Regions from separate parts of the Psychrobacillus sp. AK 1817 genome, predicted to be linked through region 1. Evidence: riboswitches for the same ligand, from Rfam matches in the RefSeq annotation. Region 1 holds a riboswitch; the other holds the start of a gene.
The links. A riboswitch is a leader RNA that binds a small molecule or an ion and turns the genes downstream of it on or off. The one in region 1 is predicted to bind FMN.
Positions count from the first base shown of each region.

Region 2: linked by a shared signal. The riboswitch ahead of D0S48_RS03810 (ECF transporter S component) and the one ahead of ribE (riboflavin synthase) in region 1 are both predicted to bind FMN.

Region 1 covers NZ_CP031739.1:3,751,679-3,767,384, reverse strand. Annotated here, with positions in the region: gene D0S48_RS18830 (Na(+)/H(+) antiporter subunit B) at 1-5, shown strand, start outside; gene D0S48_RS18825 (Na(+)/H(+) antiporter subunit C) at 5-346, shown strand; gene D0S48_RS18820 (Na+/H+ antiporter subunit D) at 369-1,829, shown strand; gene D0S48_RS18815 (Na+/H+ antiporter subunit E) at 1,831-2,310, shown strand; gene D0S48_RS18810 (Na(+)/H(+) antiporter subunit F1) at 2,307-2,588, shown strand; gene mnhG (monovalent cation/H(+) antiporter subunit G) at 2,572-2,943, shown strand; gene D0S48_RS18800 (hypothetical protein) at 3,543-3,782, opposite strand; gene D0S48_RS18795 (leucyl aminopeptidase) at 3,842-5,344, opposite strand; gene D0S48_RS18790 (divergent PAP2 family protein) at 5,468-5,944, shown strand; gene D0S48_RS18785 (hypothetical protein) at 6,135-6,545, opposite strand; gene D0S48_RS18780 (YuiB family protein) at 6,710-7,039, opposite strand; gene D0S48_RS20760 (YuiA family protein) at 7,118-7,255, opposite strand; gene D0S48_RS18775 (NUDIX domain-containing protein) at 7,507-8,001, opposite strand; gene D0S48_RS18770 (NAD(P)/FAD-dependent oxidoreductase) at 8,097-9,308, opposite strand; gene D0S48_RS18765 (HesB/IscA family protein) at 9,648-10,010, opposite strand; gene D0S48_RS18760 (DUF2225 domain-containing protein) at 10,148-10,819, shown strand; gene D0S48_RS18755 (NifU family protein) at 10,864-11,097, opposite strand; gene D0S48_RS18750 (hypothetical protein) at 11,453-11,992, shown strand; gene ribE (6,7-dimethyl-8-ribityllumazine synthase) at 12,280-12,744, opposite strand; partial or broken gene ribB (3,4-dihydroxy-2-butanone-4-phosphate synthase) at 12,786-13,370, opposite strand; gene ribE (riboflavin synthase) at 13,385-14,020, opposite strand; FMN riboswitch at 14,144-14,281, opposite strand; FMN riboswitch at 14,385-14,522, opposite strand; gene D0S48_RS18730 (YuzD family protein) at 14,781-15,107, shown strand; gene D0S48_RS18725 (NAD(P)/FAD-dependent oxidoreductase) at 15,239-15,706, opposite strand, start outside.
Region 2 covers NZ_CP031739.1:738,408-754,113, reverse strand. Annotated here, with positions in the region: gene D0S48_RS03865 (segregation/condensation protein A) at 1-167, shown strand, start outside; gene scpB (SMC-Scp complex subunit ScpB) at 148-726, shown strand; gene D0S48_RS03855 (D-alanyl-D-alanine carboxypeptidase family protein) at 780-1,742, shown strand; gene D0S48_RS03850 (pseudouridine synthase) at 1,844-2,578, shown strand; gene resA (thiol-disulfide oxidoreductase ResA) at 2,676-3,212, shown strand; gene D0S48_RS03840 (cytochrome c biogenesis protein ResB) at 3,226-4,887, shown strand; gene ccsB (c-type cytochrome biogenesis protein CcsB) at 4,889-6,073, shown strand; gene D0S48_RS03830 (response regulator transcription factor) at 6,194-6,910, shown strand; gene D0S48_RS03825 (ATP-binding protein) at 6,903-8,684, shown strand; partial or broken gene sigX (RNA polymerase sigma factor SigX) at 8,730-9,272, shown strand; gene D0S48_RS03815 (hypothetical protein) at 9,265-10,518, shown strand; FMN riboswitch at 11,183-11,317, shown strand; gene D0S48_RS03810 (ECF transporter S component) at 11,472-12,065, shown strand; gene D0S48_RS03805 (ferredoxin) at 12,217-12,465, opposite strand; gene D0S48_RS03800 (YpbB family protein) at 12,577-13,611, shown strand; gene D0S48_RS03795 (RecQ family ATP-dependent DNA helicase) at 13,604-15,013, shown strand; gene D0S48_RS03790 (LysM peptidoglycan-binding domain-containing protein) at 15,091-15,706, shown strand, end outside.

The DNA.
Region 1 (15,706 bases):
AATAATGGAAATTATGATGTCCATTTTAATCGGCTTTCTATTTATGGCTGCAGTCTATTTAATCCTCTCTCGCAGCTTGCTTAGGATTATTATTGGAACGGGCTTACTGAGTCATGGGACACATTTGCTCCTACTAACCATGGGTGGACTTGGGGGAAAATCTGCTCCCGTATTAGCTGACGGAGTGACAGATTATGTCGATCCACTACCACAGGCTCTAATTTTAACCGCCATCGTTATTAGCTTTGGCGTAACGGCATTTTCACTTGTACTTGCCTATCGTACCTATAAAGAAGTCGGTACAGATAATATGGAACTTATGAAAGGAACTGAAGACAATGATTAACTTATTATTATTCCCAGTCCTCATCCCTTTCTTATTCGCTGCGGTTCTTTTATTATTTCCCAAGAAATTAAAAGCACAGCGAATAGTTACTATTATTGGATTGTTGTTAGCACTAGCATCTGCCTTTACATTGCTGTACAAAGTAAAGATAGATGGTGTACAAACCCTTACACTCGGGAGCTGGGCACCTCCATTTGGAATCACAATGGTTTCAGATATGTTCTCAGCGTTACTAGTAACTTCATCTCTAATCATTGCTCTATTTGTTGTATGGTATAGCTTTTCTTACATGGATGAAGCTAGAGAAAAATCATTTTACTATCCAGCTATTCTATTTATGTTAACAGGAGTCAATGGTGCTTTTACAACGGGAGATATATTTAACTTATTTGTATTTTTTGAAGTATTATTAATGTCTTCCTATGTATTGATTGTTTTAGGTGGAGAAAGAATACAATTAAAAGAATCTATTAAATACATAATAGTCAATATTGTCTCTTCATCCCTATTTGTAATTACAGTAGGATACTTGTATTCAGTAGTTGGAACATTAAATATGGCCGATATCTCAGTTAAATTGGCCGAGCTTGGTGAGGTAGGAATTGTAACTGTAATTGCTGTGTTGTTTTTAATTGTTTTTGGTATTAAGGGTGGTATTTTTCCTCTCTTCTTCTGGTTACCAGGTTCTTATGCAGCACCCCCAGTTCCAATACTAGCCCTGTTCGGTGCACTTCTCACTAAAGTTGGAGTGTATGCGATTATGCGGACATACACGTTATTCTTTACGACAGATGTAGGTTTCACGCATGAGTTGCTTATGATTCTCGCGATTATTACCATCGTCGTTGGGTGTATTGGCGCGTTGGCTTACTTTGATTTAAAACAAATTATTATTTATAACATCGTCATTGCAGTAGGAGTTATATTATTCGGTGCTTCTGTAATGAATGAAAATGGAATGATGGGTTCTGTATTTTATTTGATTCATGATATTTTGATAAAGGGAGCATTGTTCTTACTTCTCGGTATTGTCATTAAAATTACAGGCACCTCCGATTTACGTAAAATGGGAGGTCTGATGAAAAAGTATCCTGTTTTAGCCTGGAGTTATTTGATTGCAGCATTTGGATTAGCTGGTATTCCACCCTTAAGTGGCTTCATCGGTAAAATGCTAATCGTACAAGGGGGCTTTGAAGGTGAATTACTCTGGCAGAGTGTTTTTATATTAGCTTCGAGTCTAATTGTCCTACTTTCGGCAATTCGAATTTTCATCTATGCTTTCTGGGGTGAGCCAAAAGGTGAATCTACTCTTTTAGGACCTAAATCATATCGACGACTGTTAACACCTACTATCGTTTTGGTAGCCATAACAGTATTCTATGGTGTTGGAGCAGAATTCTTAGTCCCATTTATGACGGATGCTTCTGATTTGTTGCTAGATCCTTCTATTTACGTCGATGCTGTATTTGAAGGGGTGAAATAATATGGCGTTTCAAATTTTGTTAAATGTTTTCATTGCCCTGACCTGGATGTTTTTATCGGTATCCTTTAAGCCTACTACCTTCATCGTGGGATATCTGCTAGGCTTACTAATGCTTTTCATACTAAGAAAATCCTTTAAATCACGGTTTTATATGGATCGAGTATGGGCGGTTATAAAATTGGCTGTCTTATTTTTAAAGGAGCTAATACTTTCTAACTTCTCGGTATTAAAGTTAATCGTAAAGCCTGAAATGCCCATCCGTCCTGCCATATTTGCCTTGGAAACGGTTTTAACCGAGGACTGGGAAATAACGTTGTTATCCAGCCTTATAACATTAACACCTGGTACGGTAGTTATTGATGTTTCGGATGACAATAAAACGTTATATATTCATTCTATTGAGTTTAGTAATATTGACGAAGCGGTTAACTCCATACGCGATACTTTTGAGAAAGCAATTTTGGAGGTGAGTAGATCATGATAACTTTTTTATGGGTGATTGTCGTGTTAATAAGCGCCGCTTTACTAGGCTTCTTATACCGACTTGTAAAGGGTCCGACTACTCCCGATCGCGTAATAGCCTTAGATGCAATTGGAGTGGGTCTAATCTCTTTAATTGGTCTAATATCAATTCTGTTTGACACTCCATTCTTCTTAGAGGTCATTCTATTGTTAGCTGTTCTTTCCTTTATAGGAACAGTAGCGTTTTCTAAATTCACGGAGAAGGGAGAAATCATTCAACGTGACCGTAATAGCTAATATATTTATCGTAGGTACTATTTCCTTTGGAACTATTTTTATCTTGGTTACTGCAATTGGCTTGTTCCGACTACCAGACGTCTATACAAGAGCACATGCAGCTTCCAAGAGTGCTACACTTGGGGTTATGAGCATTTTAATAGGTGTGTTTCTTCACTTTTGGTTAATCGAGGGGACGTTTAATTCTCGTATTTTGCTTGGCATTCTGTTTCTTTTCATCACTGGACCTGTAGGTGGACACATGATGGGAAGAGCTGCCTATTACTCTGGTGTGGAATGCTGCGACCTCACAGTTCGAGATGATTTAGAAGAGGTAGTGGAAGAAAAAAGAAAGAACATGAAAATCAAAGTTTGATGCTAATTTACTTTAGTGTGTAGGCAAAGTGTTTTATCACTTTGTCTACACTTTTTTATTGGAAAAACTAATATCAAATGTCATTCGTACTTAAAATAACTGACACATTAGACAGGATTGCGTTTTTCAAAAGTAAATGGTTAGTTTTCTTCACTTACAATGAAAGGAATGAAGTACGATTAGGTCAAATAAAAAATTAGGTAAACATCTCAATATAAAAATTAATAATCGCAAAGTGAAAATTCTAAATTACAAAAGAAGCAGTCATTTTGACGAATATAAAAATCAAGAGATATTTACCATTTAATTAATAACGAAAATTTATAATGAAGTGCTAGATAACAAAGCTGTAAAAATAGAACTCAATGAAAAAGAAATTATAAATGCTGAATGGATATTATGTTTTAGACAGCCAAATATATATAGATTTACTTATAAGATAATTAATACAATATCGGTGAATAAATCAAACGGGGAATGCCAAAAAAAATGCATTCGATATTCTTCAGAAGGAAAATCAATATCAAAATTTAACAGAACCAAATTTTAAAAAAGCTATTACCTTCCCTGATATATCAAGGAATGGCAATAGCTCTTTTTTAGTAGTACGGGTAATACGGTGTAAAATTGTTGTAGTAAGGATACGGTTGGTATGGATATGGCTGATAAGGATAAGGTTGTCTGGCACCAAAGCCAACAATGGAAGAACCTAAAAGACCTCCTACAAAGCCTCCTAATAATGGCGCTCCAAAACCACCGAAACCTCCACCAAATCCACCATAGCCTCCTGGGCCACCCGGACCTCTACCTCCATAACCACCGCGTTGATATCTAGGCATAATGTTCCTCCTTTCAACACAGTGTATGCTATATGGGATAAGTGTCCTGTGCGTATACCCTACTCTTCTTCAGCCATTCTTTCGATAAGAGTAGCCAATGTTCGTACCATTACACCGGTACCACCTTTTGGTCCAAAATCATAGGCAGATTTAGAGTCAGATGTTCCAGCTATGTCTAAGTGAATCCATGGTGTTTCCTCCACGAACTCTCCAACAAAACCGCCTCCAAATATCATATGACCATCTCCTCCAGGAGAATTATTCAAGTCAGCCACATCACTCTTGCGGATACGTTTTTTATCGTTTTCTGTTAAAGGCAATCTCCATACAAACTCGCCAGTTTCTAAAGAGGATTCCATAAAGGTTTCAAAAAACTCCTCGTCATTTGTAAGTGCACCTGTCTTGTCATATCCAAGAGCTGTAATAACGCCACCTGTTAAAGTAGCAACGTCTACGATATAGTTAGCTCCTTGTTGTTTTGCATAAGTAACCGCATCTGCTAGAACAAGACGGCCTTCTGCATCCGTGTTTAAAATTTCAATTGTTTTTCCACTCATCGAAGTGATGACGTCATCAGGCTTGAAGGCATTACCAGAAATCATATTGTCTGTGGAAGGTATAACTGCAATAACATTTTTATTTGGACGAAGCTCTCCAATAATTTGCATTGCTCCTAATACTGCTGCAGCACCTCCCATATCGCCCTTCATCCCAACGATACCTGCCTTCGTTTTGAGAGAGTAACCACCTGTATCAAAAGTAATTCCTTTACCAACAAGTGCCACTACATCATCCCAGTTTTCTGTTGCCTGATATTTCAAAGCGATTAATCGCGGTTCTTCAACAGATCCTTGATTTACTGCAAGTAATGTTCCCATCCCAAGTTCTTCTATTTCTTTCTTACCTAAAATTTCTGTTTCAAAGCCATATGTTTCTCCAAGCTCTCTTGCATACTCACCTAGCTGTGTAGAAGTTAATACGTTTCCTGGTGTGTTTACTAAAATTCTTGCTTCATTTACTGCATCTGCATAAATACTTCCTACCTCAAAATAAGTAGCAGCTTCGTCCGGATCAGTGTCAGTTAATAGCTCGATGGCAGGTAAATAGTAATCAGGGACATTAGAGGATGTTTTGTAGCCTTCATAAACGAATGCACCCATTCCAATTCCTTCGGCTGCTAAATACGCTACATCGGCTTCTGTAGCTGTTTCTGATGTAAATGATGGTATCCAAACTGCTAAAGACTCTGGCTTACTCGAAAGAAGTTCTTTGCCTACTAAGCCAAATGCCTCACGAATGTTCTCTTGAGTTAACTTTTTGCGGTCACCAAGCCCGACAAAAAGAATTCTTTTTACAGTTTCCTGATTAGCAACTGGTACTTTTACTAGTTTTTTTAAATCTGATGAAATGTCTCCGCTTTTTACCCATTCTAGGATGTGGTCTCCAAAAGCATTTAACAATGCATCCCACTTCTCTGTGTTTTCAGGATGCTTTGGAATGCCCACCACTAGTGTTTCTGATTGCACTTCTTCGAATAATACTTCATTAGTATTTATAATCATTATTTTTCCCCCTAGATAATTTGGATACATTATCATTATATAGCAACAAGTTTGATTTTTCGAATAGTAGTAATATGTTATACTAGTAGTAACTAAAGTTTTCCTTGAAAGGCTGTGTCTACTCTGACAATCCTCCAAAATACTCCATTACTAGCTGCTCTATTTTCTATTTTCTTTGCTCAGTTCGTGAAAATACCTATTCATTTTTTGGTCACCAAAAAGGTTGATTGGAAGTTATTTACTTCTACTGGTGGAATGCCTAGTTCCCACTCTGCGGCTGTAACTTCTCTTTGCACAGCTATTGCTTTTGAGACAGGTTTAGACTCACCTCTCTTTGCAGTTGCTACTGTATTTGCAGTTATAGTGATGTTCGATGCAACTGGTGTCAGATTCCAGGCTGGCCAGCAAGCCATTATTATCAATCAAATGCGTGTAGATTTTCAGGCATTTGTGGATCAGACAAAAGGTTGGGGACAAAAGAAAAGTGAAGAAAAGCTAGAAGAATTAAAAACGTTGCTTGGTCATAAACCAATAGAGGTATTTATGGGTGCCCTAACTGGGATTATGATATCTATCATTATTTACACCGTGATTTTATAGCTTTTTTACAAATTAAGAGTTAAATCAAATGTAGTTTAAATATACATTCCTCTTGCCCACAACTACTGTGCATTATTCTCTAAATAACAGGTACTGTTAAACTTGTTTAGTATTTTATTATCTCTAGAAGCGTATTCGCCTTAAATCGAATGCGCTTCTTGTTTTTTCCTAATTGGACTCTATTTGTTGTTTATCCTTCAACTAATTGATAATAGTATTTTAATTCATCATTGTACTTAGTAATAAGTACATCATTACGTTCTTTAGCTTTAAATATTTCAGTACCAATGGGCAGAATATTTGCTGTAGAATCTTTAAAATCCATTGGATTAGAAGTGTTATACTCAATTTTCCCTACTAAATCACCTTCTGTTAAGACAAGTTCGTTAACCCACTCAATATTCGTACTATAGATTATACTATCCCACTGAAAAATATCAGCTTTTGAATCAATTTCCAGAATTTCTTGTGCAGTAGGATTACCAATGGTTACTTCTGTTGTAGTGTTTTGGTCTATTGAACTGTTGCTTGATTCATCCGAGCATCCCCATAACAATAGATTCCCTAGCATCATTACTGTTATAATCACATACTTTTTCAATACCACCCCTCCTTTTCTAATACATTAGTCGATTGATACTTAATATTCGTTTCTTTTTCCCATACCTTTCTATACAGTTACCGTGAGGCTAAGTATGTACTTCGGAATTATGCATATGCTTTTTCTTACCAATAAAAAAAAGATGGCTATAAGGCCATCCCTTTTTAGAACATTTGATATCCACTTTTCCGAAGCATTTTAATAACGATCCCCGCAATAATTGCTCCTACAAAACCACTTGTTAAAATTACGATATCTGCCATATGCAAAGAAACAAACTTATCTCCAAGAGCAGAGAATGAAGAACCCGGGTTAGTGAAATAATCAAAGAACCCTACCTCATCAATGATAAATACCACAATTAGTGGATATAAAATAGCCACAAACCAGGACATTCTTAGTAACATATTTAATAAGAAGGCGATTCCAAAAAACATAACTAGAAAAATTAGTACTGAAAGAATCATCTGTGTAATTGTAAAATTCATAATCATATACCTCCGTAGTATCTCTAAATAGTTTACCTTAACGGAGGCATGGATTCAATGTACTTGTTTCTTTTCACATTTTTGTCAAATAATCTTCTTATTACTTTTTCCAGAGCCATTACAGCAGCCACACGTTTCTGATCCACCAAGTCTAAGTTGGAAATATCCTTCACCTTTACAATAAGGACAAGACTTTGCAGTTTCTGTTTTAAATTTAATCATATAATACGCCTCCTTGAATATTTATTTTAATATTCAGATAATATATCACGGATTAATATATTTGTAAATAAAAAACAAAATATATTTGATACGTGTTTTAAAAGTGCTTAAGTATAGAAAAATAGACTGTCTTATGAAAAATGCTTTGTTTCATAAGACTTTTTATCGAAGTTCTATAAGCTAACCACTATTAGTAGAGCTAGTCACAGTTGAATTTTTAATGACATGAATTTAGTCTATTTATGTTCGGATTATTTTATGAATAATTTATAGCTAGTATACCCAAATATGTCTCCAGGATTTATCCCTTCGATAGTTGGAAAGCCAATTTCTAAAGACGCAGCTGCTAATTCATGCAGCATTACAGAAGCGTTCTCATCTTCCAGTAAATCACTTGGAAGTATCCATTTGGCCTCATATAGCTCAGAAAGCTGCACTTGAATAATCGGTTCCTCTTCAATTGGTTTAAGAAGAAAAATGGCCATATTATCACTGATTTTTCCCTGTAAGACCCCACTTCTAAAACCGATCATATTTTTAACTGTACAATCTACCGCAGTTTCTTCCTTAACTTCACGTACGGCAGCCTGTTCAATTGTTTCATCACCATTTACAAAGCCTGCAGGTAAAGACCATCTTCCTTCTAAGCCACCATATCGTTTTTTAACAACTAGCCATTCACCCTTGTTGTTTAAAACTAATCCTGCAGCTCCCAACCAGACATTTCCTCGTTTATCCTTCGACAAATAATCCATCTCCTTTAACAAAAACATACTTACCTTTTATACTTTAAAAAAGCTCCCACTGAGAGTTACAGTGGGAGCCATTTATTGTTTTTCTTTTATAATTTAAATTTACCTTTTTTAAGCACTAATGGAACTCCACCGATCATGAAAAGAGCACGGTTATCAATAACCTTTTTCATGATGGATGCTTTAGTACCAGTAAGTTTTCTACCCATTACATCTCCAATTGCATCATGCTCACCAAGAGAACAAACTGTTCCTTTTAGTTCAGGAACAAATTCCTTTGTATTTTCGCCTTTCATTAGGGCTACGATATTTTTAGCAACTGTTACAGCTTGTTGCATAGCAATTTGAGCAGTAGGTGGGTATGGACGATTTGTTTCTTCATTAATCATTAGAGCACAATCACCAACGATGAATACGTCTGGGAATCCAGGTGCACGCATATCTTTTTCAACTTTAACGCGAGCACGCATATTTTCGATACCAGAAGTTTCGATTAAGCGGTTTCCACGAACTCCAGCAGCCCATACTACAGTACCAGCTTTGATGAATTCAAATTCTTCTTCGCCTTTTTTAATTTTAACGCCTTCAGGAGTAGCTTCTACTACTGGTGTACCTATAGAGAACTCGATTCCTTTTGCTTCTAATTGACGAACAGCATATTCAACTAGCTCAGGATCAAAACCAGGTAATACCATAGGAGCAGCTTCTACGCAGACAACGCGTACTTTTTCTTTTGGTACATCGTATTCTTCACAAAGCTCAGGAATACGATTACCTAATTCACCTAAAAATTCAATACCAGAGAAGCCAGCTCCTCCTACTACAATAGTTAAACGAGCATCGTCTCTGTTTTCTTCTGTAGACCATGTAGCAAATTGGTATTCGATATGATCACGGATTTGACGAGCAGCATTTACATTTGCAATTGATAGTGCATATTTATCTAAACCAGTGATTCCAAATGTTTCACCTTCAAAGCCTAAACCGATTACTAAATAATCATATGTGTATTCTCCAGCACTTGTTGCTACCTTCTTAGTATTAACATCAATGCCTTCGACAGTTGCTTTTACAAATTGTACCTTGCTTTTATTTATAACTCCTTGAATATCATAACGCACTTGGTCTGGACGTAAAGTTCCAGCTGAAGCCTCATGTAACCAAGTAGACTCGTAGTGATAGTCATTTTTATTTACTAAAATAATATCTGCTTCATCGGTACCTACTAATTTTTGAAGGTTCACTACAGTAGATAATCCACCATAACCTGCACCTAATACTAGAATTGTTGGTCTTTTCACGAAGATCGCAACCACCTTTTTATATTTTTTATGAATCTAATGATACGAATAATTCACAATTAGAAATGGACTTTGTCATTTTTCCGACAAATTTTTCACTACATCCTATTTTAGACCTTTTAGAATAGGATTTCAACACTATTTAACAACATTGCAAAGGTGGGAATATACAGACAATTAGCCCATGAGAAAAGCGCAAGCGCCTAGATCTGTCCCGACAAGCAAATGGGGGAAAGCGAGAGCAACCAGTTAGATCCTCATTGACTTCCAAACGTAATTTACTTTCTTATCCTTTAAAAAAGAACATTTTCTTAAGTAAGAAAATGTTCTTTCGAATATTTAGCAGCTTTCCGGTGTGCCTTCTTTTTTAGCAGTTCTAAATGATGAACCACAGCCACAGGATGCAATTGCATTAGGGTTATCGATGGTAAAGCCTCCACCCATCAACGATTCTTTGTAATCGATGACTGTACCTTGGAGAATAGAAGCATCTTCACTAGATATAATTATTTCTAAATCATGCTGATGTAAAACTATATCGTCTTCATTTTTCTCTTTTTCAAATCCCATACCGTAAGAAAGACCGCTACATCCGCCACCGTTAACAGATACACGGAGAAGTGAACCTTCTTCCTCGTTGTGAACCATCATCTCTTTGACGCGGTAAGCTGCCGCTTCAGACAAATTAACTACTTCTGTCATCTGAATCACATTCCTTCCTTATTTATATAATATCAATTTAATCACAATCTATACAAGGAAAACTACTTAAGTTACCTCGCTTTCGAAATATTTTTACAGTATAATAAAACCAAGAACGAGAATAAGGAGAAGATAAAATGGAAATACCTCCATATTACCAAAAAGATATCGAATGCTTACATTGTAAAAACAAATTTAAATCAACCAAGATACGTTCAAAATTTATAAAAGTCGAATCTCATGAAACAGACTTTCAACCAATATATCAAAATAAAGAAATAAACCCGTTATTATATAATGTATTTGTATGTGAGCATTGTGGCTTTTCTTTTACCGATGACTTTACTAAGTATTTTGCACCTGGACTTAAAGAAATCATTAAAGAGAAAATATCGACTAATTGGATACCACGTTCCTATGGCGACGTCCGAACGACACAAGACGGGATCACTACATATAAATTAGGCATACTGTGTGGAACGTTAAAAAAAGAAAAATTTGTCTCTATTGCTGGCTTAGCACTTCGTACTGCTTGGCTCTACCGCATGATGGAAAACAAAGAAGATGAAAATAGATTTCTAGAAATAGCCAGAGATCGTTACTCAGACTCCTATTCTAGCGAAGATTACAATGGAACTCAAATGTCCGAGACACGAATTATATATATGATAGCAGAGCTTTCTAGAAGAATAGGTGACCGAGAATTAGCAACGCGTTATTTTTCCAAAGTAATCGAAAAACAAAGTACCTCTATAGAACCCAAGCTAATTGAAATGGCAAAAGAGCGTTGGCAGGAAATGCGAGGGTGAAAAAAAGAAGCCTCATTCAGGCTTCTTTTTTATATCTGTTAGTATTAAAATACTTGTTCTACTTCTACTATTCCAGGTACTTCCTCTAATAAAGCGCGTTCAATACCAGCTTTTAACGTGATAGTAGAACTTGGGCAGCTCCCGCATGCTCCTAAAAGGCGTAATTTTACAATACCATCTTCAACGTCAACAAGCTCGCAGTCTCCGCCGTCACGTAGTAAGAATGGACGCAATTTATCTAAAACTTCTTGTACTTGTTCGTTAATTGTATCAGTCATATATGTCGACTCCTTTCGCTATAATCATTATAGAATAATTGTTGGTTAAATGGAAGTGTTTACTCCCCACAAAACACACCGTGATAAGAGTATTCCCTAAGATTCCTAAAATATTATTTACCCTGTTTTATTTTAAGATAAAAATCATTTTTAAGATGATTTGTATATAGACTATTTACTTAATATTAATAATAAAAAGCGAGAATCGTGTTATTTCAGGCTTTTATTCCCCAATATATCTTTCCAAAATAAATTTATTTTCAATTCTAGTCTATTAGACTAGCTTCCTCTACTAAAAGTTCATATGTTACAGTATGCCATTTGTTGGCAATAAACTTCGAGGAGGTGTTTTTTTATGGTTTTAACCTTACAAGCATTTACAACTCCAGCAAATACTCAAGTCATTGCTGATACAGCTGCTTTACCAGGTACTCTTCCAACACCAGCAGTACCAACCGCACCAGCTATGTTGTCTCCTTTAATTGATGGCAGCAGCGCTTATATCTGGTCACCGAATACAGCATCCAACCAAACGGTTACATTCCAAAGCATTTTCGACATTGGAACTTTACCAATTCTAGGACTTGCTTTGCCACTTAGCACGTTTTATGCGTATGCAGGTAACGAGACTGTCTCAGTAACTGCAACTTTAGAGGTAGTAAATCTTTTAGGAATTGTTATAGCAACTATTCCTTTATTTACCGATGCTAACTCTGGTAGCTCTCAGGACGTAGCAATTGCATCAGGAGATGCTCTTTTAGCAGTTGGTTTATTAGGAAATACAGGTCGTATTGTCATCAATGCTACTGTTACTTCCCCAACAGTAATAGGATATTCTGCAAATCCCGGCAGATATCTTGGACAACTTACCGTTCGTAGTCTTATAGCTGTTTAACAGCAGCTCCTCTTAAGGATGGCGTCTATACAATTTACAAGTTTCCCTCAATCTAGTAAATAACTTAGGCTAATTCACTGAAAACGTAAGCATCTCTGTACATGTACAAATAAACCAGTACATGTTTCAGAGGTGCTTTAAATATACTATTGGAAAAGTGAGAATAGGTAATTCTCAATAAGAATTGCTTAAAGATTTGTCGGTTAATTTCATAAATAGCACTTTGCCAGTATTCACAGCCAACCAATTATATTATATTCAATGTCATGTGTATCGATTCTCTTTTCTTAAAATAAACGATTTAAATTCGCCATTTCAATTGCAGAAACCGCACTGTCATAGCCTTTGTTTCCAGCTTTTGTTCCTGCACGTTCAATTGCTTGTTCAATATTTTCCGTTGTCACTATACCAAAAATAACAGGTATACCCGTATCTAGGCCTGCTTTTGCAATGCCTTTTGCTGCTTCATTACATACATAGTCATAGTGCGTAGTAGATCCACGTATTACAGTACCTAAGCCGATTATTGCATCGTAGTTTTTCGTACTTGCCATTTTCTTTGCGATAAATGGTACTTCAAATGCTCCTGGCACCCAAGCGATATCAATATTTCCTTCCTCAACTCCGTGACGTTTTAAACCGTCTAGTGCACCGCTTAATAATTTGTCATTAATAAACTCATTAAATCTTCCTACTACAATTCCTATTTTTAAATCTGTACCGACTAGCTGTGCCTCAAGAATTTGTCCCATGCTCATTCTCCTTTTACGTAAGCTTTATAATTCGCTTCTGTGTATTTCACTAAATCTTCTATCGTAATAAACTTCATTTGAAATTTTTCTGCAATTTTTTCAAGTTGTGGCATGCGTGCCATCGTACCGTCCTCGTTCATAATCTCACAAATAACAGCGACTTCTTTTGAACCACATAATTTAGCTAGTTCTACACCTGCTTCTGTATGACCACGACGCTCTATAACTCCCCCTTTTTTTGCGATAAGAGGGAATACATGTCCTGGACGGTTGAAATCTGTTGCTACAGCTTGATTATTTAATAGTGCAAGAATTGTATAAGATCGTTCAAATGCACTAATGCCTGTTGTTGTTGATTTATGATCAATACTAATGGTAAAGGCTGTTTGATGTGAATCCGTGCTCTTATTTACCATTGGGTCTAATGACAATCTTTCTGCAATTTCATTCGAAATGGGTGTGCATATTAAGCCACGACCATGCACTGCCATAAAATTAATGTTTTCAGGTGTTGCATACTCACCTATTACGACAAAATCACCTTCATTTTCTCGATTTTCATCATCGACTACAATGATGATTTCACCTTGCTTTAATGCAACGATTGCTTCGTCTATAGTATTCATTTCATTCCACTCCTTTAGAATCCGGCTTTTTGTAAGAAATCAACAGTCACTTTTCCTGTATTTTGATTGGCTAGATGCTTTACTACATACTTGCCAATTAAATCCGTTTCAATATTGACAATTTCTCCAGTCTGTTTTAAGCCAAGCACCGTTTCCTTGAATGTATGTGGTATTAAAGAAACAGTAATTATAGAATCTGTTACATTAAAAATCGTCAGGCTTGTACCATCAATGGTGATTGAGCCCTTCATTAAACAGTTAAAAAGCAATTCTTTTGGCATTGCTAAGTCTATATATACTGCATTGGAAGCTGGTCTCTTTCGAAGAATCGTTGCAACACCATCGACATGTCCAGAAACAATATGACCTCCGAATCTGCCATTCGCGGATATTGCTCTTTCTAAATTCACTGTTGAACCTTTTTTAAGTTGCTGTAAGCTTGTCGATTTAACCGTTTCAGGCATCACATCTGCCACAAACAGATCATTCGCAAACTTTTTAACAGTTAGACACACACCATTTACAGCAATGCTATCGCCAAGCTGTACATCTTCTAAAATTTTGCTAGCTCCAATGGAAATTTCCATCGATTGAGTAGACATATTCATCTGCTGAACTGTCCCTAGCTCCTCAACAATCCCTGTAAACATCTTCGTCACCTCTTTCTCAAAATAAAAAACCCCGAACATTTTTTGTCGGAGTTTCGATGAGAGGTAAATTTGGCTTCGTCAAATAAGACTAGTGAATATGTATTTTCAAAAGTCTACTTGCGTTGCTTCCTTCTCCCATCCAGACTATAACTGTCGGCTTTGGACTTGCACCAAATCCTGCACACTAAAAGTGGCTCACGGGCTTAGAGATACAATCTCAACACCGTCGATTGGGAATTTCACCCGACCCCGAAGGAATAATATAAAATTGTTATAAAATAAAAAAATTCCCAACACGGTTGTGATGGGATGAAAGTGCATAGCAAAAAATACATTTTAAAATTGCCATTTTAAAATGTTTTGCTTACTCCTTCTCCCATCCAGACTATAACTGTCGGCTTTGGACTCGCACCAAATCCTGCACACTAAAAGCGGCTCACGGGCTTAGAGATATAATCTCAACACCGTCGATTGGGAATTTCACCCTACCCCGAAGGAAATTATTCTATTTGATTAGTATTGTATCATAAAAATTCGACGTAGAGGCTTTCTTCGTATTACCACCTTTTAGTTGATTTGCATTCCTGGACTTTCAGACTAACTAAATCAACAACCGTTAGTGCATGAAACAATCATGACTAAAGCTATCATATTAAAACTCTATCATTTAAAGGATATTCGCTTTTTGACAGTATTTCCGTATCCCCTTTATAATATAGATGGGTAAAATAATATATAAGTTAAAGGGGACAAGTATTTTATGGCACAAGAAAAACTCACTGTTGAAATTTACGGTGCCGATATAGTATGTGCAAGCTGTGTGAATGCTCCTTCTTCTAAGGACACGTATGAATGGTTAGAAGCTGCAATTACCAGAAAATTTCCTGGACATCAAATAACATTTTTATATATTGATATAGAAAAGCCAATAGAAGACGAAAAACAACTGTCAATTGCCAATCAAATTGCAAATGATGAGTTTTTCTACCCATTAATAATGATAAACGAGGAAGTTATAGGGGAAGGTTATATTCAGTTAAAGCCTGTATTCTCTGCCCTCGAAAAGTACGGTTATATAGCAGAATAACGTTAAGTATCATTTCAAAAAGTACTCAAATAAGCTTATTAAGTAAAATGCTTTTTCCCAGAGAAAGCATTTTATAAAAAAATAAAAAGCTTGGGAACGCGTTTAACTCCACGTTTCCAAGCTTTTTTAATTTATCCGTTATGGCGTTTATACATCCAAAGTAAACCTGATTTCATCAATCTTGCAATACGTCCAGTAACAGAGATATCTGCCAAATAAGCAAAGCCTTGCTTTTTACCTAGAGATCCCATAAAGCCTTTAAGCTTAATATCTGGCATTTTTTCTGGTAGTGGCTGACCCTTCCAGCGTGCTTGCAGTACTTTCACAATCTGCTCTGCCTGTTCCTCTGCTAGCTGTGCACTTGGAGCAAACGGCAAGGATGCACAATCACCAACTACAAAGACATTATCGTAACTTGGTAGATCATGATATTGAGTAAGGATGATGCGACCAGTTTTGTCTTTCTCTCCAGGTAAAGCACGAACAGGAGCAGCTGGCTGAATACCGGCTGTCCAAACTACAACATCTACCGGAATTATTTCATCATGATTATATAATTTGTTTGGTTCCACTTTTGTGATATTCGAATTGCTTATCAC
Region 2 (15,706 bases), 1.1 Mb from region 1:
ATGAGCTTTTCCCTACTAGAGATAAAACAACAATTGTTACTACTTTCTTGGCAATATTAGAGCTTATGAAACGACAGGCGGTCAAGGTTGAGCAGAAGAAAAATTTTGAAGATTTATTTGTTCAACTAGGAAAGGAAATAGAAATATATGAAGAAATTGAAGAGTAAAATAGAAAGCCTCTTATTTGTTAGTGGAGAAGATGGCTTAACAAAGAAACAGCTTGCATTTTTAACGGAGGAAGATGAAGAAAATGTAAGAGAAGCTTTAGACTCGCTTATGATGGAATATGAAGATTCTGAGGAAAGAGGAATTCAACTTAAACAACTTGCTGGCACGTATCAATTAGTAACGAAGGAAGAAAACGTGGATTGTATTCAAAAGCTAGTTGAAAATCCTACTACTCAATCTCTATCTCAGGCATCTTTGGAGGTTTTGGCTATCATCGCATATAAGCAGCCTATTACAAGGGTAGAAATAGAGGATATAAGAGGAGTGAAATCAGAAAGACCGATACATACTTTATCTGCTAAAGGACTAGTTCAAGAAGTTGGACGTGCAGAAGGAACGGGTAGAGCTATCTTGTACGGCACCACACAGGAATTCCTACAGTACTTCGGTTTAAAAGATATAAGTGCATTGCCTCCTTTACCAGAAGATGTGGAAGTAGACGATATGGGAGACACCGATTTGTTTATGACCAAGTTTCAAGAGGCATTTGAAGGATAGAAATAAATGAAAAAGGAGTATTTTCCATTTACAAAAAAGCGTTTATACTAGTTTTGTTTTTTCTTTTAATAAATATTAGTAATGCCCATGCAACCTCATCCTCCTATGCTGTTATTGATGCTAAGACAGGAAGACTATTGCTTGGAAGTAATGCGGATGTAGAGTTGCCTATTGCAAGTCTTACAAAGGTTTGGACGGCTTTGACTGTGTTGGATAATGCCACACTTGATGAAGAGATCACAATTTCTTCTGTTGCTGCTGCCCAGGAGGGTTCCTCGCTCTATTTACAGCCTGGTGAGGTCTGGACAGTTAACTCCTTACTGCATGGTCTTATGCTTCAATCAGGAAATGATGCTGCATACGCTTTAGCAGAGCATACAGGAGGGTCATTAGAAGGTTTCGTTAAGCTGATGAACGAGAAGTTTGAATTAGCAGGGTTAGATCATTCTCACTTTACGAATCCGTCAGGTTTACACAATGACGATCATTACGCTTCTGCACATGACATGGCTAATATGTTCCGTTTAGCACTCCAAAATGAAGACTTTAAAAAAATCTCCTCCGCCAAAAATTTTGTGCCAGAGGAACGTTCGATCAAATGGAGAAATAAGCACAAACTAATACACTTCAACGAGTACACCGTTGCCGGAAAAACTGGCTATACGAAGAGAGCAGGAAGAACCCTTGTCACTTATTTAAAAGATAAGGATAAGGAAGTTATAGTAGTGACATTGAACCACTCGAATGATTGGAATACTCATGTCTCCTTGGCTGAGCAAGTCTTTCAAAACTATGAGAATGTTAAGGTAGTGGAAAAAGGGAAATATCAGCTATTTCAAAAAGACGTGATAGAAGTAAAAAAAGACTATTATTTATTGTTGAATAAAGAGGAACAGGATCAGTTGAATAATGTTCTAATTATTCCTCGTAATAACAACGAGAAAAAGCCTTATTTGTGGAAAGTAATGATTGATAAAGATGTTGCACTAGAATTTAATGTGAAGAAAGTCAAATAATTTTGAGAAGACAGTTTTTCCAAAAGACTGTCTTCTTTTATTTTATGTAAAAGTGTGACATAATTCACTCATGTATGGAAAGAATGGACGAGGTGAATTACTTGGAAAGATTACAAAAAGTATTAGCACACGCAGGTGTTGCTTCTAGAAGAAAAGCTGAAGAGTTAATTTTGGAAGGAAAAGTAAAAGTAAACGGTAAAGTAGTGAAGGAATTAGGTACAAAAGTTTCTGACTCTGATACGGTGGAGGTTGAAGGAGTAAAGTTAGAGAAGGAACAAAAAAAATACTACTTACTTTATAAGCCAAGAGGAGTTATTTCTGCAGTAACGGATGACAAAGGTAGGAAAACCGTGACGGATTTATTGCCTCATGTTACAGAACGCCTATATCCAGTAGGAAGATTAGATTACGAAACGTCAGGAGTACTACTTTTAACAAATGACGGAGATTTCTCGTATGCGTTGACCCACCCTAAATTTAAAGTGGACAAAACCTATGTGGCGAGACTTAAAGGAATACCACTTAAGGAACAATTAAGACCTCTTGAGCGTGGAGTTGTCTTAGAAGACGGCAAGACCGCACCGGCAAGGGTAAAGCTTTTGTCTTCTGAAAAGAAAACGAATAAGTCGATTGTAGAAATCACTATCCATGAAGGAAAAAATCGTCAAGTACGACGCATGTTCGATGCAATTGGTTTTCCTGTGCAAAAACTAAAAAGAGAACGATTTGGCTTTCTAACTTTGCATGGCTTAAATGCAGGGGAGTGGAGAGAACTAACAACTCATGAGGTAAAACAGCTCAGAGTTCTTGCTGAAACAGGTAAAATAGGTAAATAACAATGAAAAGTTCACAAAGCCTTCATATGTCCTTCTCAATTTGGACATTAATTTTGATATAATATTGTCGGCAATGCATGGAATGGAGGAAATAAATTTGGCTCAATCCAAACAAAAACGTTTTTACATAAGAGCAGTTATTTTAGTAGTACTTACACTAGCAATTGTATTTACAATTTTCTCTAACGTGACTAAAGAAAAAAATGCAGTTTTACAAGTCGGCGATAAAGCACCGGATTTCCATGTGGTAGACACGAATGGAGAACAGCATAAGCTTTCCGATTACAAAGGACAAGGCATCTTTTTAAATTTCTGGGGAACTTGGTGTAAACCTTGTGCAAAGGAAATGCCTGCAATGGACAATCAGTACAATGTCTACAAAGATCAAGGTGTTCAGACTCTAGCTATTAATGTTGGAGAATCGGATTTAAAGGTAAATCGTTTTGCTAACCGTTATGGCTTAACATTTCCTATTGCAATCGATCAAAACAAAAGCTTGTTGGATTCCTATAATATTGATCCGCTACCAACAACCTTTTTGATTAGCCCGGAAGGTAAGATAGAAAAGATTATTAAAGGTGAGATGACCGAGCAAGATATTGCAAATTTCATGGAACAAATCAAACCTTCCTAAAGGAGTCTTTTAGATGGACAAGATAGTTTGTAAATGTGGGCACGTCAACCCTGCAGGTACAGAGCTTTGTGAAAGCTGTGGACGCCCTTTAAGTCAACAATCGAGAGAACAAAAGATTGTTGATATGAGATATGAAGGGTCTGCAAGACGTTCTCAAACCTATAACAAAACAATAATTGATAAAATCTGGAATTTCTTCTCTAGTGTAAAAGTCGGAATGTGGATTATCGTTGCTATCCTAATAGCTGCCGCTATAGGAACTATTCTGCCACAGGTTTTTTATGTTCCTGCAACGAGAGAAGAAGATATTGCAGCGTATTATGAGAGAGTGTATGGATGGTTTGGAACATTATATTATGAATTAGGACTTTCTGATCTTTATAGCTCCTGGTGGTTCCAAACGCTAGTGGGAATGCTAGGTATTTCTTTAGTCATTGCAAGTTTGGATAGAGTAATACCACTTTACAAATCTCTTAAAAAACAAAAAACAAAAAGACATATTAGCTTTTTGAAACGTCAGCGTGTATTCGGCGCAGCAGAAGTAGAAGCTCCTGTCGAATCTCTTGAGAAGGCGGAAGAAAAGCTTAAGTCAATGAAGTATAAGGTTAAACGAGAAGGAAATGCAATTCTTGCAGAAAAAGGTCGTTTTTCCAGATGGGGGCCTTACGTAAACCATTTAGGTTTAATACTTTTCCTGTTTGGTGTTATGCTACGTGCAATCCCAGGGTTTTATGTAGATGAAACTATGTGGATAAGAGAAGGAGAAACTCTTTACATACCACAAACAGATGGTTATTTCTTAGAGAGTAAGGATTTCATCTATGAAACATATACAAAAGAAGAGTCAGAAGAAGTTTTTGGTGAAGCACTTGATAGAGTGGGATCGATTGCTAAAAATTATCAAACGGATGTAGCTTTATATAAAGGGCCAGATGATGCAGTCGCTGGTCATCCCGAAGACTTAAAGTTAGTGAAGGAAGAGTCCATCCAGGTTAATGAACCTTTGAAATTTGATAATTTCTCTGTGTTCCAGATGGATTTCCGTCTTAATGAATTAAAGTCTATGACTTTCCATTTGGAGGACAAAGCTACTGGTACTGATCATGGTCAGTTTACGGTGGAGTTATCAAATCCACAAAGTATGTACGAGTTAAATGATGGTTATAAGGTAGAAATCGTAGACTACTACGCTAATTTTTCTGGTTTTGTAGATGGTGAACCTCAATCAGAGACTCCTGAGCCTAAGAATCCTGCATTTTTAGTGAAAATGTACAGCCCGGAATATCCAAAAGGTGAAACTAGTTTTGTCATGATTCAAAATACATTAGAACCTTTAGGGGAAACAGAATATAAAGTTAAATTTGAAAGTGTAGAAACTAGAGATATGTCAGGTCTTACAATTCGCAAAGATTTAACACTTCCTATTCTAATGCTTGGTGGACTTATCTTTATGATTGGTGTTGCACAAGGGTCTTATTGGAACCATAGACGTATTTGGCTTCAATATTTAGAGGATGGACAGATGGTAGTAGCTGCTCATACGAACAAAAACTGGATGAGCGTTAAGAAGGATATCGATGAGGTTTCGAAGATAACCAATATACCACCATACGAAGATCAGCAAGATTTAGATGCAAAACAAGAAAAAGAGGAAACAGAGGAAGGTGTAAAATAAAATGACAATGGTTTCTGTAAGTGAGACTTTATTGTTTGTAGCGTTTGTCGCTTATTTGGTTGCTACGTTTTTATTTGGTGGAGCAGTCAAATCTTCAAGTGCAGCAGCTACAAATTCATATAAACGATGGGGAAATTTAGCAATTATAGTGACGATTATTGGTTTTGTAGCTAACTTGGGTTATTTTATTACCCGTTGGATTGCTGCTGGACATGCACCAGTAAGTAACTTATTTGAATTTACTACAGCATTCGGAATGCTCGTAGTAGGAGCTTTTATACTTATTCACTTTATCTATAAAACTCCTGCTCTTGGTCTTTTTGCATTGCCTATAGCAGTGCTAATCATTGCCTATGCAAGCATGTTCCCAAAGGATATCACTCCATTAATCCCAGCTCTAAAAAGTCACTGGTTAACTATTCATGTTATTACAGCAGCACTTGGTGAAGCTATATTAGCAATCAGTGCAGTAGCGGGTTTAATATGGTTACTAAAAAATATCGACCTAACAAAACCGTCTAAGCAACGTTTTTGGATAGAAGCAACCATGTACCTTTTAGTTTTAGTTTTAGGTTTCGTTATTTCAACTGTTTCATTTTCTGCAGTAGATTATTCAGCAGAATATTCTTATATAGACAAAGAAGGAAATCCACATGATATAGAATATAACCTACCAGCACTATTTGGTATGAATGAATCAGAGGTTATTACTGATGGGGCTATGGAACCGCTAATTGAAGTTCCACCTTTAATTAATGGTAAGAAGTTAACGACTGTTGTATGGGCAGTCCTATTCGGTACAGTACTTTATGGATTACTTCGATTAATCTTACGTAAACGTATTGCTACAGTTTTACAGCCATTAGCTAAAAAAGCTAATTCTCAACTAATGGATGAAATCGGGTATCGCTCTGTATTAATTGGCTTTCCTGTATTCACATTAGGGGCTCTAATATTTGCAATGATATGGGCTCATGAAGCTTGGTCTCGTTTCTGGGGCTGGGATCCAAAAGAAGTTTGGGCTCTTATCACATGGTTATTCTATGCGGTATTCTTACATTTAAGATTGACAAAAGGATGGCAAGGTGAAAAATCTGCATGGTTGGCATTAATAGGTTTTATCATCATTATGTTTAACCTTATTGCTGTAAACTTAATCATTGCGGGTCTTCACTCATACGCATAAGTAAGTCAAAAGTAGTGTCAAAAAGCTCTACATTCAGCAGAATGTAGAGCTTTTCTTTTCTTTTATGTTAAGTAATTGTACAATATAGAATAGATGTAGATAGAAGGGTATGATATTTAAATGTCAGAAATGATAAAACTTTTAGTAGTAGATGATGAAGAACGTATCCGTCGTTTGTTGAAAATGTATTTAGAAAGAGAAGGGTATATGGTAGAGGAAGCTGAAAACGGAGAAGCTGCTCTTTTACTCGCTTTAGAAAATGAATATAATTGTATTCTCCTAGATATTATGATGCCTGAAAAAGATGGTATAGAGGTTATTACAGAGCTTCGAGAACATAAAGACACACCAGTTATTCTTTTAACAGCTAAGGGCGAAGAAGCTAATCGTGTAGAAGGCTTTGAATTGGGAGCGGACGATTATATTGTAAAACCTTTTAGTCCAAGAGAGGTTGTTCTTAGAGTAAAGGCACTTCTGAAAAGATCAGCAGCATTTTCTCCATCACAGACAGTTTCCATTTCTAAGGATATTGTTGTATTTCCTCATTTAACCATTGACCATGATGCACATAGAGTCACTGCAGATGGTGAAGAAGTTAGCTTAACTCCAAAAGAATATGAATTGCTTTACTTCCTTGCTAAAGCGCCAGATAAAGTTTTTGATCGGGAACAGCTGTTAAAAGAAGTTTGGCATTACGATTTCTTTGGAGATTTACGTACAGTAGATACACACGTAAAAAGATTACGTGAAAAATTAAATAGAGTTTCTGAAAAAGCTGCGAAAATGATTGTAACTGTTTGGGGAGTTGGCTATAAATTCGAGGTAGGAAATGAATAGGATTTGGAATAGTGTGGTCGGGAAGCTATGGGGAACCATATTGCTTCTCGTCTTATTTGTGTTGTTTATCGTTACAGTCCTAATGCTAGAATTTTTAGAAGACTTTCATACAGAACAAGCGGAAGAAATTCTTAGACAAGAAGCTGCTACTATAGGGAAAATTGTAGAACAGCATGAAAATCTAGAGAATTCCCTCTCCATTATTAGTGATATTTTAGGCTCGGAAACAAATACATTAATTGTAAGAAATGCAGATTCTGTATTCCTCTCCGTTCAAGAGGGTCTCAATAAAGAAGTTATCAATGATAAAATATTAGAAGACGAGCAGCTTTCCAAGATTTATACTTCGGATAAAACAATTATTAAGAAAATGCTAATGCCATCCATGACAGAAGAAAATCGAATGGAAAACTATATAATTTTGGCATCTCCTCTAGAAGCTGACGAACAGGTTCATGGAGCAGTTTTTATTTATCAAAGCTTAGAAGTTGTAAATAAAACCTCTAATAATACGACAAAAATTGTATTTCTGTCTGGATTTATAGCTCTGTTACTTACAACCTTGCTTACTTTCTTCCTTTCTTCTAAAATCACATCTCCCCTTCGATCGATGCGAGAGGCGGCTTTAGAGCTAGCTAAAGGAAACTTTGAAACGAAGGTACCTTATACGCAAAGAGACGAGATAGGGGAGCTTGGCTCTGCATTTAACAGAATGGGTAAGCAATTAAAGCATCATGTGGAGGTAATCAATCAGGAAAAGGAACAGCTTTCAAGTATTCTTACTTCTATGACAGATGCCGTAATTACTTTCAACAAAGAATTTCAAGTACAGGTAAGTAATCCACAGGCTGACCAACTGTTAAATAAATGGCATGAAGAAAATGACATTGCTAACAAATCAGATTTACCTGATGAACTTCAGCATCTTCTAGAGCATGTATTGCATTTAGAAGAAGAATTAGATGAGGAATTAGAAATAAGAGGATCATACTTCTCTGTGTCGATCAGCCTTCTTTATAGCAATGAATCTGTTCGTGGGGCAGTGGTCGTATTGCGCGACATGACTGAGCAACATAGATTAGACAAAATGCGTTCAGATTTCATCGCTAATGTTTCTCATGAGCTAAGAACACCTATTTCTATGCTGCAAGGATACAGTGAAGCCATTATCGATGAAATAGTCACGACAGAAGAAGACAAAAATGAAATGATTCGGGTTATTTATGATGAATCTAAACGTATGGGTAGACTTGTAACAGAGTTATTAGATTTAGCGAGACTTGAATCAGGTTATTTGAGCATACACAAAGAAAAAGCAGAAATTGTTTCGGTAATCGAAAGGATTACCCAAAAATTTGACCAAGCTGCGAAAGAAAGTAATGTTAGCTTAAAGTTTGATCACAATATACCTTCTGAGGAATTAATCGAAATTGAGATAGACGAAGATCGTATGGAACAGGTTTTAACGAACTTAATTGATAATGCTTTAAGGCATACTCCGGAAGAAGGCTCTGTTTCCGTACTGTTAGAGAAATCCAAAAACCAAATCATTATAAAGGTATCAGATACTGGATTTGGTATACCTGCGGAGGATTTACCTTATATTTTTGAGCGGTTTTATAAAGCCGATAAAGCTAGAACTAGAGGGAAAGCTGGCACTGGCCTCGGCCTTGCTATTGCGAAAAATATAGTCGAAAGACACGAAGGTCACCTATCAGCAGAAAGCACAGTCGGGGTAGGCACAACATTTATTATTCAATTGCCATTAAGCTAATGTAACAAATCGGGAGATGAAACGACTAATTGAAAGAACGGGGGGAGCATTATGAATGACTCCGTTTTCCACCGCTTGTATGATACCTATCATCAAGACGTTTTTCAGTTTTTGATCTATCTAGTTAAAGATAGACAAACTGCGGAAGACTTGGTCCAGGAGGTTTATGTTCGTGTTCTAAGAGCTTACAGTAAATTTGAGGGAAAAAGCTCCGAGAAAACATGGTTATTTTCAATTGCAAAAAATGTAGCTATTGATCATTTTCGAAAGCATTCCGTTAGAAAGAAAAGAATGTTTGATGCTTTTGACTGGGAATCTACACAGCTTGCATCAAAAGACATGTTGCCGGAGGATTTTACTGTTTTAAATGATGAAATGAAAGCCTTGCTACTAGCTTTAGATACATGTACTGGAGATCAGAAAATGGTAGTCATTATGAGATATTTTCAAGAGCTGTCCATTGCTGAAACCGCACAAGTATTAAATTGGACAGAAGGTAAGGTAAAGACTACTCAGCATAGAGCTATTAAATCACTTCGAGAAAAATTATCTGATAAACAAAAGGAGGGTAATGTTTTACATGAGTAATCAAGAAGAAAAGAATAAAGCGTTAGATGAGCTCTTACACAACATGCCCAAGTTCACAGATAATCGTTCGAAGGATGAAGTATACAATCGAGTGAAGTTAGAAATGGATTCTTCCGATTTAAATAAAGTCATACGAAATAATAAATGGTTTTCTAAATGGATGCCACTTTTAGTGTCTGTTGCTTCTGTTTTGTTGTTAACGTTCTTAATTTCTTCATACTTGGGCACAAGTAGTGAAAAATCTGCAATCCAGCAACAGGCTACAGACAAATCGGACATGTTGAGAACGTTGGACGTTGCTCCTGCCTCTGAGGTAGAAACAACAGAGGGCGGAATGGAAGCCAAGGAAGATGCGGCTATAGAAAATTCAAATGATGTAGTCAATTCTTTAGCTGTCGAAAGTGAATTAGTGCCCGTTCAAGCCTTTAACAACGCTAGAACTGTATATGAAGATGATTTAAATGATGGAATTCCATTTCATTTTTCTGTAACAGAAGGGGCAGAAGCTTACCCAATCACAATAATTATACCTAAGGATAAAATAAACGAAGATTTTACTGACGGATTGCCAAATAGTCTTCAGTTATATGAAAAATATGCAAGCACTATAGATGAATCTGCTCTAGGGTTCGAGGAATATTTGCCCTTGCAAGGTAATTTGGTTTCAGATGGCGATACGCTTCAACACTATTTACCTAAAGGGCATGGTTATGATGCTGCTTCAGCTACTTCCGGAGTGTATACTGATACAATTCGTCATATTTTTAAGGACTTTTCCTTCCTAGAACGATTAAGTGAGGATGGCACAGCTATCAATTGGGACCAAGTAGGAGTAATAGGGAAAAAGGAATTGGCAAGCGGAAACAAAGAACGAATGTATTTTAAACACACAATGAATAGCGGACTGACATTCCTTGTTCCAAAGGATGCTAAGTTTGAGAATGCTTTTAAAGATATGCCAAAATCAGCAAATGATCTTTATACGACTGTTGTACCGAAAGATGTTAGTTATGAGGTATCAGAGGAAGGCAACACGGTTGTAATAACATTTGACGAAGCATTAGATTTGGCAACATTGGAATATGAAGATTCTATTCTTATGATTGAAGCCTTTACATTAACAGCTGCAAGCTTCGATAAAACAGTTCGTCTAGAAAATGTTGTACAGAAGCAATGGGATCGATTTGATTTGACAGCTACTTTACCAATCCCAATTGGCCCTAATGGGTACATGATGAACCACTGAATAATAAAGAATCGACCTACTAATTAGTCGGTCGATTTTTTTATTGGGTTTTTTATTCGAAAAAAGTGTTTTATAACCGGATAGAAAAATTTATGACCGTTCGGACGAGTTTTATGACCGGATAGAAAAATTTATGACCGTTCGGACGAGAGTTATGACCGGATAGAAAAATTTATGACTGTGCGGACGAGTTTTATAACCGGATAGAAAAATTTATGACCGTTCGGACGAGATTTATGACCGGATAGAAAAATTTATGACCGTTCGGACGAGAGTTATGACCGGAAAGAAAAATTTACGACCGTTCGGACGAGATTTATGACCGGATAGAAAAATTTATGACCGTTCAGACGAGAGTTATGACCGGAAAGAAAAATTTATGACCGTTCGGACGAGAGTTATAACCGGATAGAAAAATTTATGACCGTTCGGACGAGTTTTATGACCGGATAGAAAAATTTATGACCGTTCAGGCAAGTTTTATAGTCGGAAAGAGTTAGTTATTACAATTATATAAGGTGAACAAAAAAACACTGTACTTTAATTTCATAAAAAAGGTTCATCTGTTAATATACTTAAATCGAAACAGTTGTATTGCATATATTAATATAGTTTGATAAAATGATTGTAATTCGAGATAGTCTTGAATGACAATAAAATATTGATTCATCTTCGGGGCAGGGTGAAATTCCCGATCGGCGGTATTAGAAGAGTTTTTTCTTGAGCCCGCGAGCCGTAAAAGGCAGGATTTGGTTAAATTCCAAAGCCGACAGTATAGTCTGGATGGGAGAAGGTGAAGGTGCAGTCGTTTTTCGTATGCTCTTATACGGATACGCTTATTTAAGTGTACCTTTTTCTCCTTTAAGCTTTATTTGCTTAAGGGATTTTTTGAGTATTGATAACGAACTGAACCTTTCTTCTTGTGGAGTGAATCGCAAAAGGAGAGAGGATTTATGGCAAAAAGTAAGACGCGAATGCTTATTGCAATCGCAATGCTAAGTAGTATTTCTTTCGTTTTAATGCTGCTTGCATTTCCGTTACCAGTTTTACCAGCTTATTTGAAAATTGACTTCAGTGATATCCCAGCATTAATTGCTGCTATCACAATGGGGCCAGTTGCAGGAATCATTGTAGCTTTCATGAAAAACGTACTAGATTGGTTCTTTTCAGGAAGTCCCACAGGCGTTCCAGTCGGTCATATGGCTAACTTCGCAACTAGTATTTTGTTTTTGACACCTGTTTATGTCATTTATCGTAAAGTTTCTTCCTCTAAAGGGATTGCTTACGGCTTAGGCGTCGGGACAGTTTGTATGGCTCTTGGTATGAGCCTGTTAAATTATTATGTTTTCTTACCAATGTATTCGTACTTTTTAAACTTCCCAGCGGAAACAGGAACAGCTTTATTTAATTCTATCATTTACGGTATTTTACCGTTTAATCTGATAAAAGGTATTATAGTTACAATTGTTATGGTTGTTCTATTTAAACGATTGAAGCCTATACTAGACAAGGTGAGCGAGTCGTTTAAAGTTCCAAATATAAATTAAAGATATGTATGACTGCTGGCAAACTAGACAATTTCTAGTTTGTCTGCGGTTTTTATTTTTTTGTAGGTATAGCATTAACCTGCCACTTAAGTTTATAGAAATATAAAAAGCCAAGAAAAATGAGCTAGTCATCCTTCTTGGCATTAATATACTATTCAAATTTTAGAGCGTCGCCTTCAAATGATTCTTCAGCAACTTTAATGGAATCGGTAGGGCAGCCTTCAAATGCATCCTCCATGTCTTCCATCAGTTCCTCTGGAACTTCCGTTGTTCCCGTGTTATCATCTAAAATAACAAAGGCAATACCTTCATCGTCATAGTCATATATGTCTGGAGCAGCTGCTCCGCAAGCTCCGCATGCGATACACGTATCTTTATCTACTATAGTATATTTTGCCATTAGTATATTCTCTCCTTTAATTCTACTTATAAGAATTAGCTATCTTATTCATTCTAAAGCTGTTTACGTTTCTTTTCAACAAAAATACTTTCAAACTGTGAGGTATTTAAATTGTATTTTAGCCAACTATTACTAAATATTATTCAAAAATTTAATGGGGAACGGTCAGCAATGGCTTCCTTTTACTTATTAAAAGGGAAAAAATCTGGACAAACCATTCAAGATGTCACTTATTTTAATCTACATCGTTTTTTCTCTATTTATCCGAAGTTAACACAAGAAGAATATAAGCAGCAGTTGTTTAAACTCCAACAAAACAACTGGATTGAAGAGGAAGATTCTCTACTAAGGATTAGTCATAAAGGTTTAAAACAGTTAACTGGATATACAGAACCTTTGTTTAATGGCTGGGAGCTAAGGGGAAACGAAAAATTGTTCTGGTCAAGATTAGAATTAGTAGTCCAAACACTATCTTATTTTAATAAAAATGAAACTAGATTTATTCCCAATCAAAAAGATTATTCGGTTCACCAGTTTGTGAAAGATTACTTACGAGGGAGAGACTATAAATCATCAACATTTCAAAAGGACTTTAAAAATCAGTTAGAGCATTTACTTCAAATTGCTGAGTTACAGGAAATACATCGTATACTATTAGTCTATCGAATGAGCGGTTATCACATTAGTGGGCTCACATGGGAGCAATTAGCACTGGAGTGTGGAGAATCTATTATAGATATGAAGCTTCAATTTGTAGAAGCGTTGCATATTGTCTTAGATAACATCAATCAAGAAAGTCATCCAGATTTAATAGGTTTAACAAAAGAGATTTTTGTACATAGTCCTTTAACACAATCCGCTTTAAAGACCGAACAGCTTTTAAAGGAAGGTTACTCTATCCAAGATATCGCTGCCCTAAGATCTTTAAAAGCAAATACAATCGAAGATCACTTAATAGAAATAGCAGCAGCTGATCGAAGTTTATCATTGACATCATTTATATTGAACGACCAAATAAAAAAAGTGCTAGAATTCTCCAATAAACATCAAACCAAAAAATTGAGGTTAATTCGCGAGAACATACCTGAGTTAAGCTATTTTCAAATTAGACTGGCTTTAGCTAAAGGGGAGAAAGAAAATGGATGAACTTCAACACATTCTTCAAACAAGGTTTGGATATAAAGATTTTAGAGAAGGACAGAAGGAAATAATCGAAAAAGTCCTAGCTGGAGAGGATGTAGTAGCTATTTTGCCCACTGGGATGGGTAAATCGTTGCTGTTCCAGCTACCAGCATATTTAAAGAATGGAGCGGTGCTAATAGTATCCCCTTTGCTTTCTTTAATGCAGGACCAGGTAGAGCAGTTAAAAATGATGGGAGAAAAAAGAGTAGTGGCCATCAATTCATTTTTATCCTTCGAGCAAAGAGAAAAGGCGTTATCTGGTTTACAAAATTATAAATTTATTTTTACATCACCTGAAATGTTACAGAATGAGCGTTTTCAAAGAAGGTTAGCTAGTTTAAATTTAGCTTTTATAGTTGCTGATGAAGCGCATTGTATTTCCCAGTGGGGATTTGATTTCCGACCTGATTATTTAAGGATCTCTGAGTCGCTTAAATCGTTAAGAAAGGCAAATGTGCTAGCCTTAACTGCTACAGCCACAAAGGAAGTTGTAAAAGATATAAAAACTACCTTGTTAATGGAACAGCCATTTGAATATATTCATTCCTTGGATCGTCCTTATATTGCTTACGAAGCACATGAGGTGGAGAGCCAAAAAGAAAAGGTAGAATGGATATTAAATAGGATTACTAGCACTACTGGACCTGGTATATTATATAGTCAGTCGAGGAAAAAAACTGAATTTTATACAGAAGAGTTACAAAAAAAGGGCATCAGAGTCGCTTATTATCATTCTAAAATGGATCAAGATGACCGTATTCTCATTCAGCAACAGTTCCAACAAGGCCATTTAGATTGGATTTGTGCTACGAATGCTTTTGGAATGGGTATACATAAGGATAATATTAGACAAATTATACATGATCATATACCAACCTCCGTTGCCAATTATATGCAAGAGGTTGGACGGGCAGGTAGAGACGGAAAACAGTCCATTGCCTCCATTCTTTATATGTTATCCGATGTAGAACAAGCTTATTTTGTTGCGATGCAGGATTTTCCCGACGAACAGGATATTATCCTTGCATATCAGACCAATGAAAATCAGGTGCAGTTATCTGAAACAACGGAAAGAATTTTAGATTATTGGAAAATGGTATTGTCAACAGAGGAAACTATAGAACTGTTTAAGAATATTCGACAAAAAAAATGGATAGAAATTCAAAGCTTGTACACGCTATTACAAAATGAGAATTGTATTAGGGAACAGGTAATTGCCTATTTCGATCAAAAGCTGATAGACAAGCCTTTAAATTGCTGTTCAAAATGTTCTTTAAATCTTCAAGAGTTATTTCATTTACACGATAAACCCCTTATCCATGCTACAGTATTAGATTGGAAAAGTAGATTAGGCAGTATCCTATAATACTTAACAACATTTACATTTTCAACAAAATTCGTCATAATAGTAGTAGATAAGTGGAAGAATGGAGTTTGACTAATATGAGTAAAGATGATTATCAAAAAAAGATTGACGAACATAGACAGTCCATTGGTGTAGAGAGTGAAGCAACTGAATTGAGAAGAAGTAGAAGAAATCCACCAGGTAAAAAGAAAAAGAAAAAGAATATACTCATCCCATCCTTGTTTTTTATATTTATCTTATTGCCTGCAAGTGTTTTGATTTATGTACAATTTTTTTATCAACCAGAAAGCGAAGCCTCAACTGAAGACGAAGGAATCATACAGGTTGTTACTAAGCCAATTTCGAATTTGAACAGCAGCAGTGAAGAAGAGGAAGAAAAAGAAGAGGCAAACGAAACGGAAGAAAATCAAACTTCAGAAGCAGAGAAGCCAGAAGATACAACAGAAGTGCCTCAATCAACTCCAGCCCCTCCGGCAGTTGAACCTAAAGAAAAGGAGGAGGCAGCAACACCAGCACCAACTCAGCCTAAAAAAGAAACTGTACAAGAACCAAAAAAAGACGCGAAAACTCATATAGTTAAGGGTAATGAAACATTATATCGAATCGCGATGAACTACTACAATAATCCAGAAGCAGTCGAAAAGATAAAAGCTGCAAATGGACTAGCTTCCAATGAAATTTATGAAGGACAAA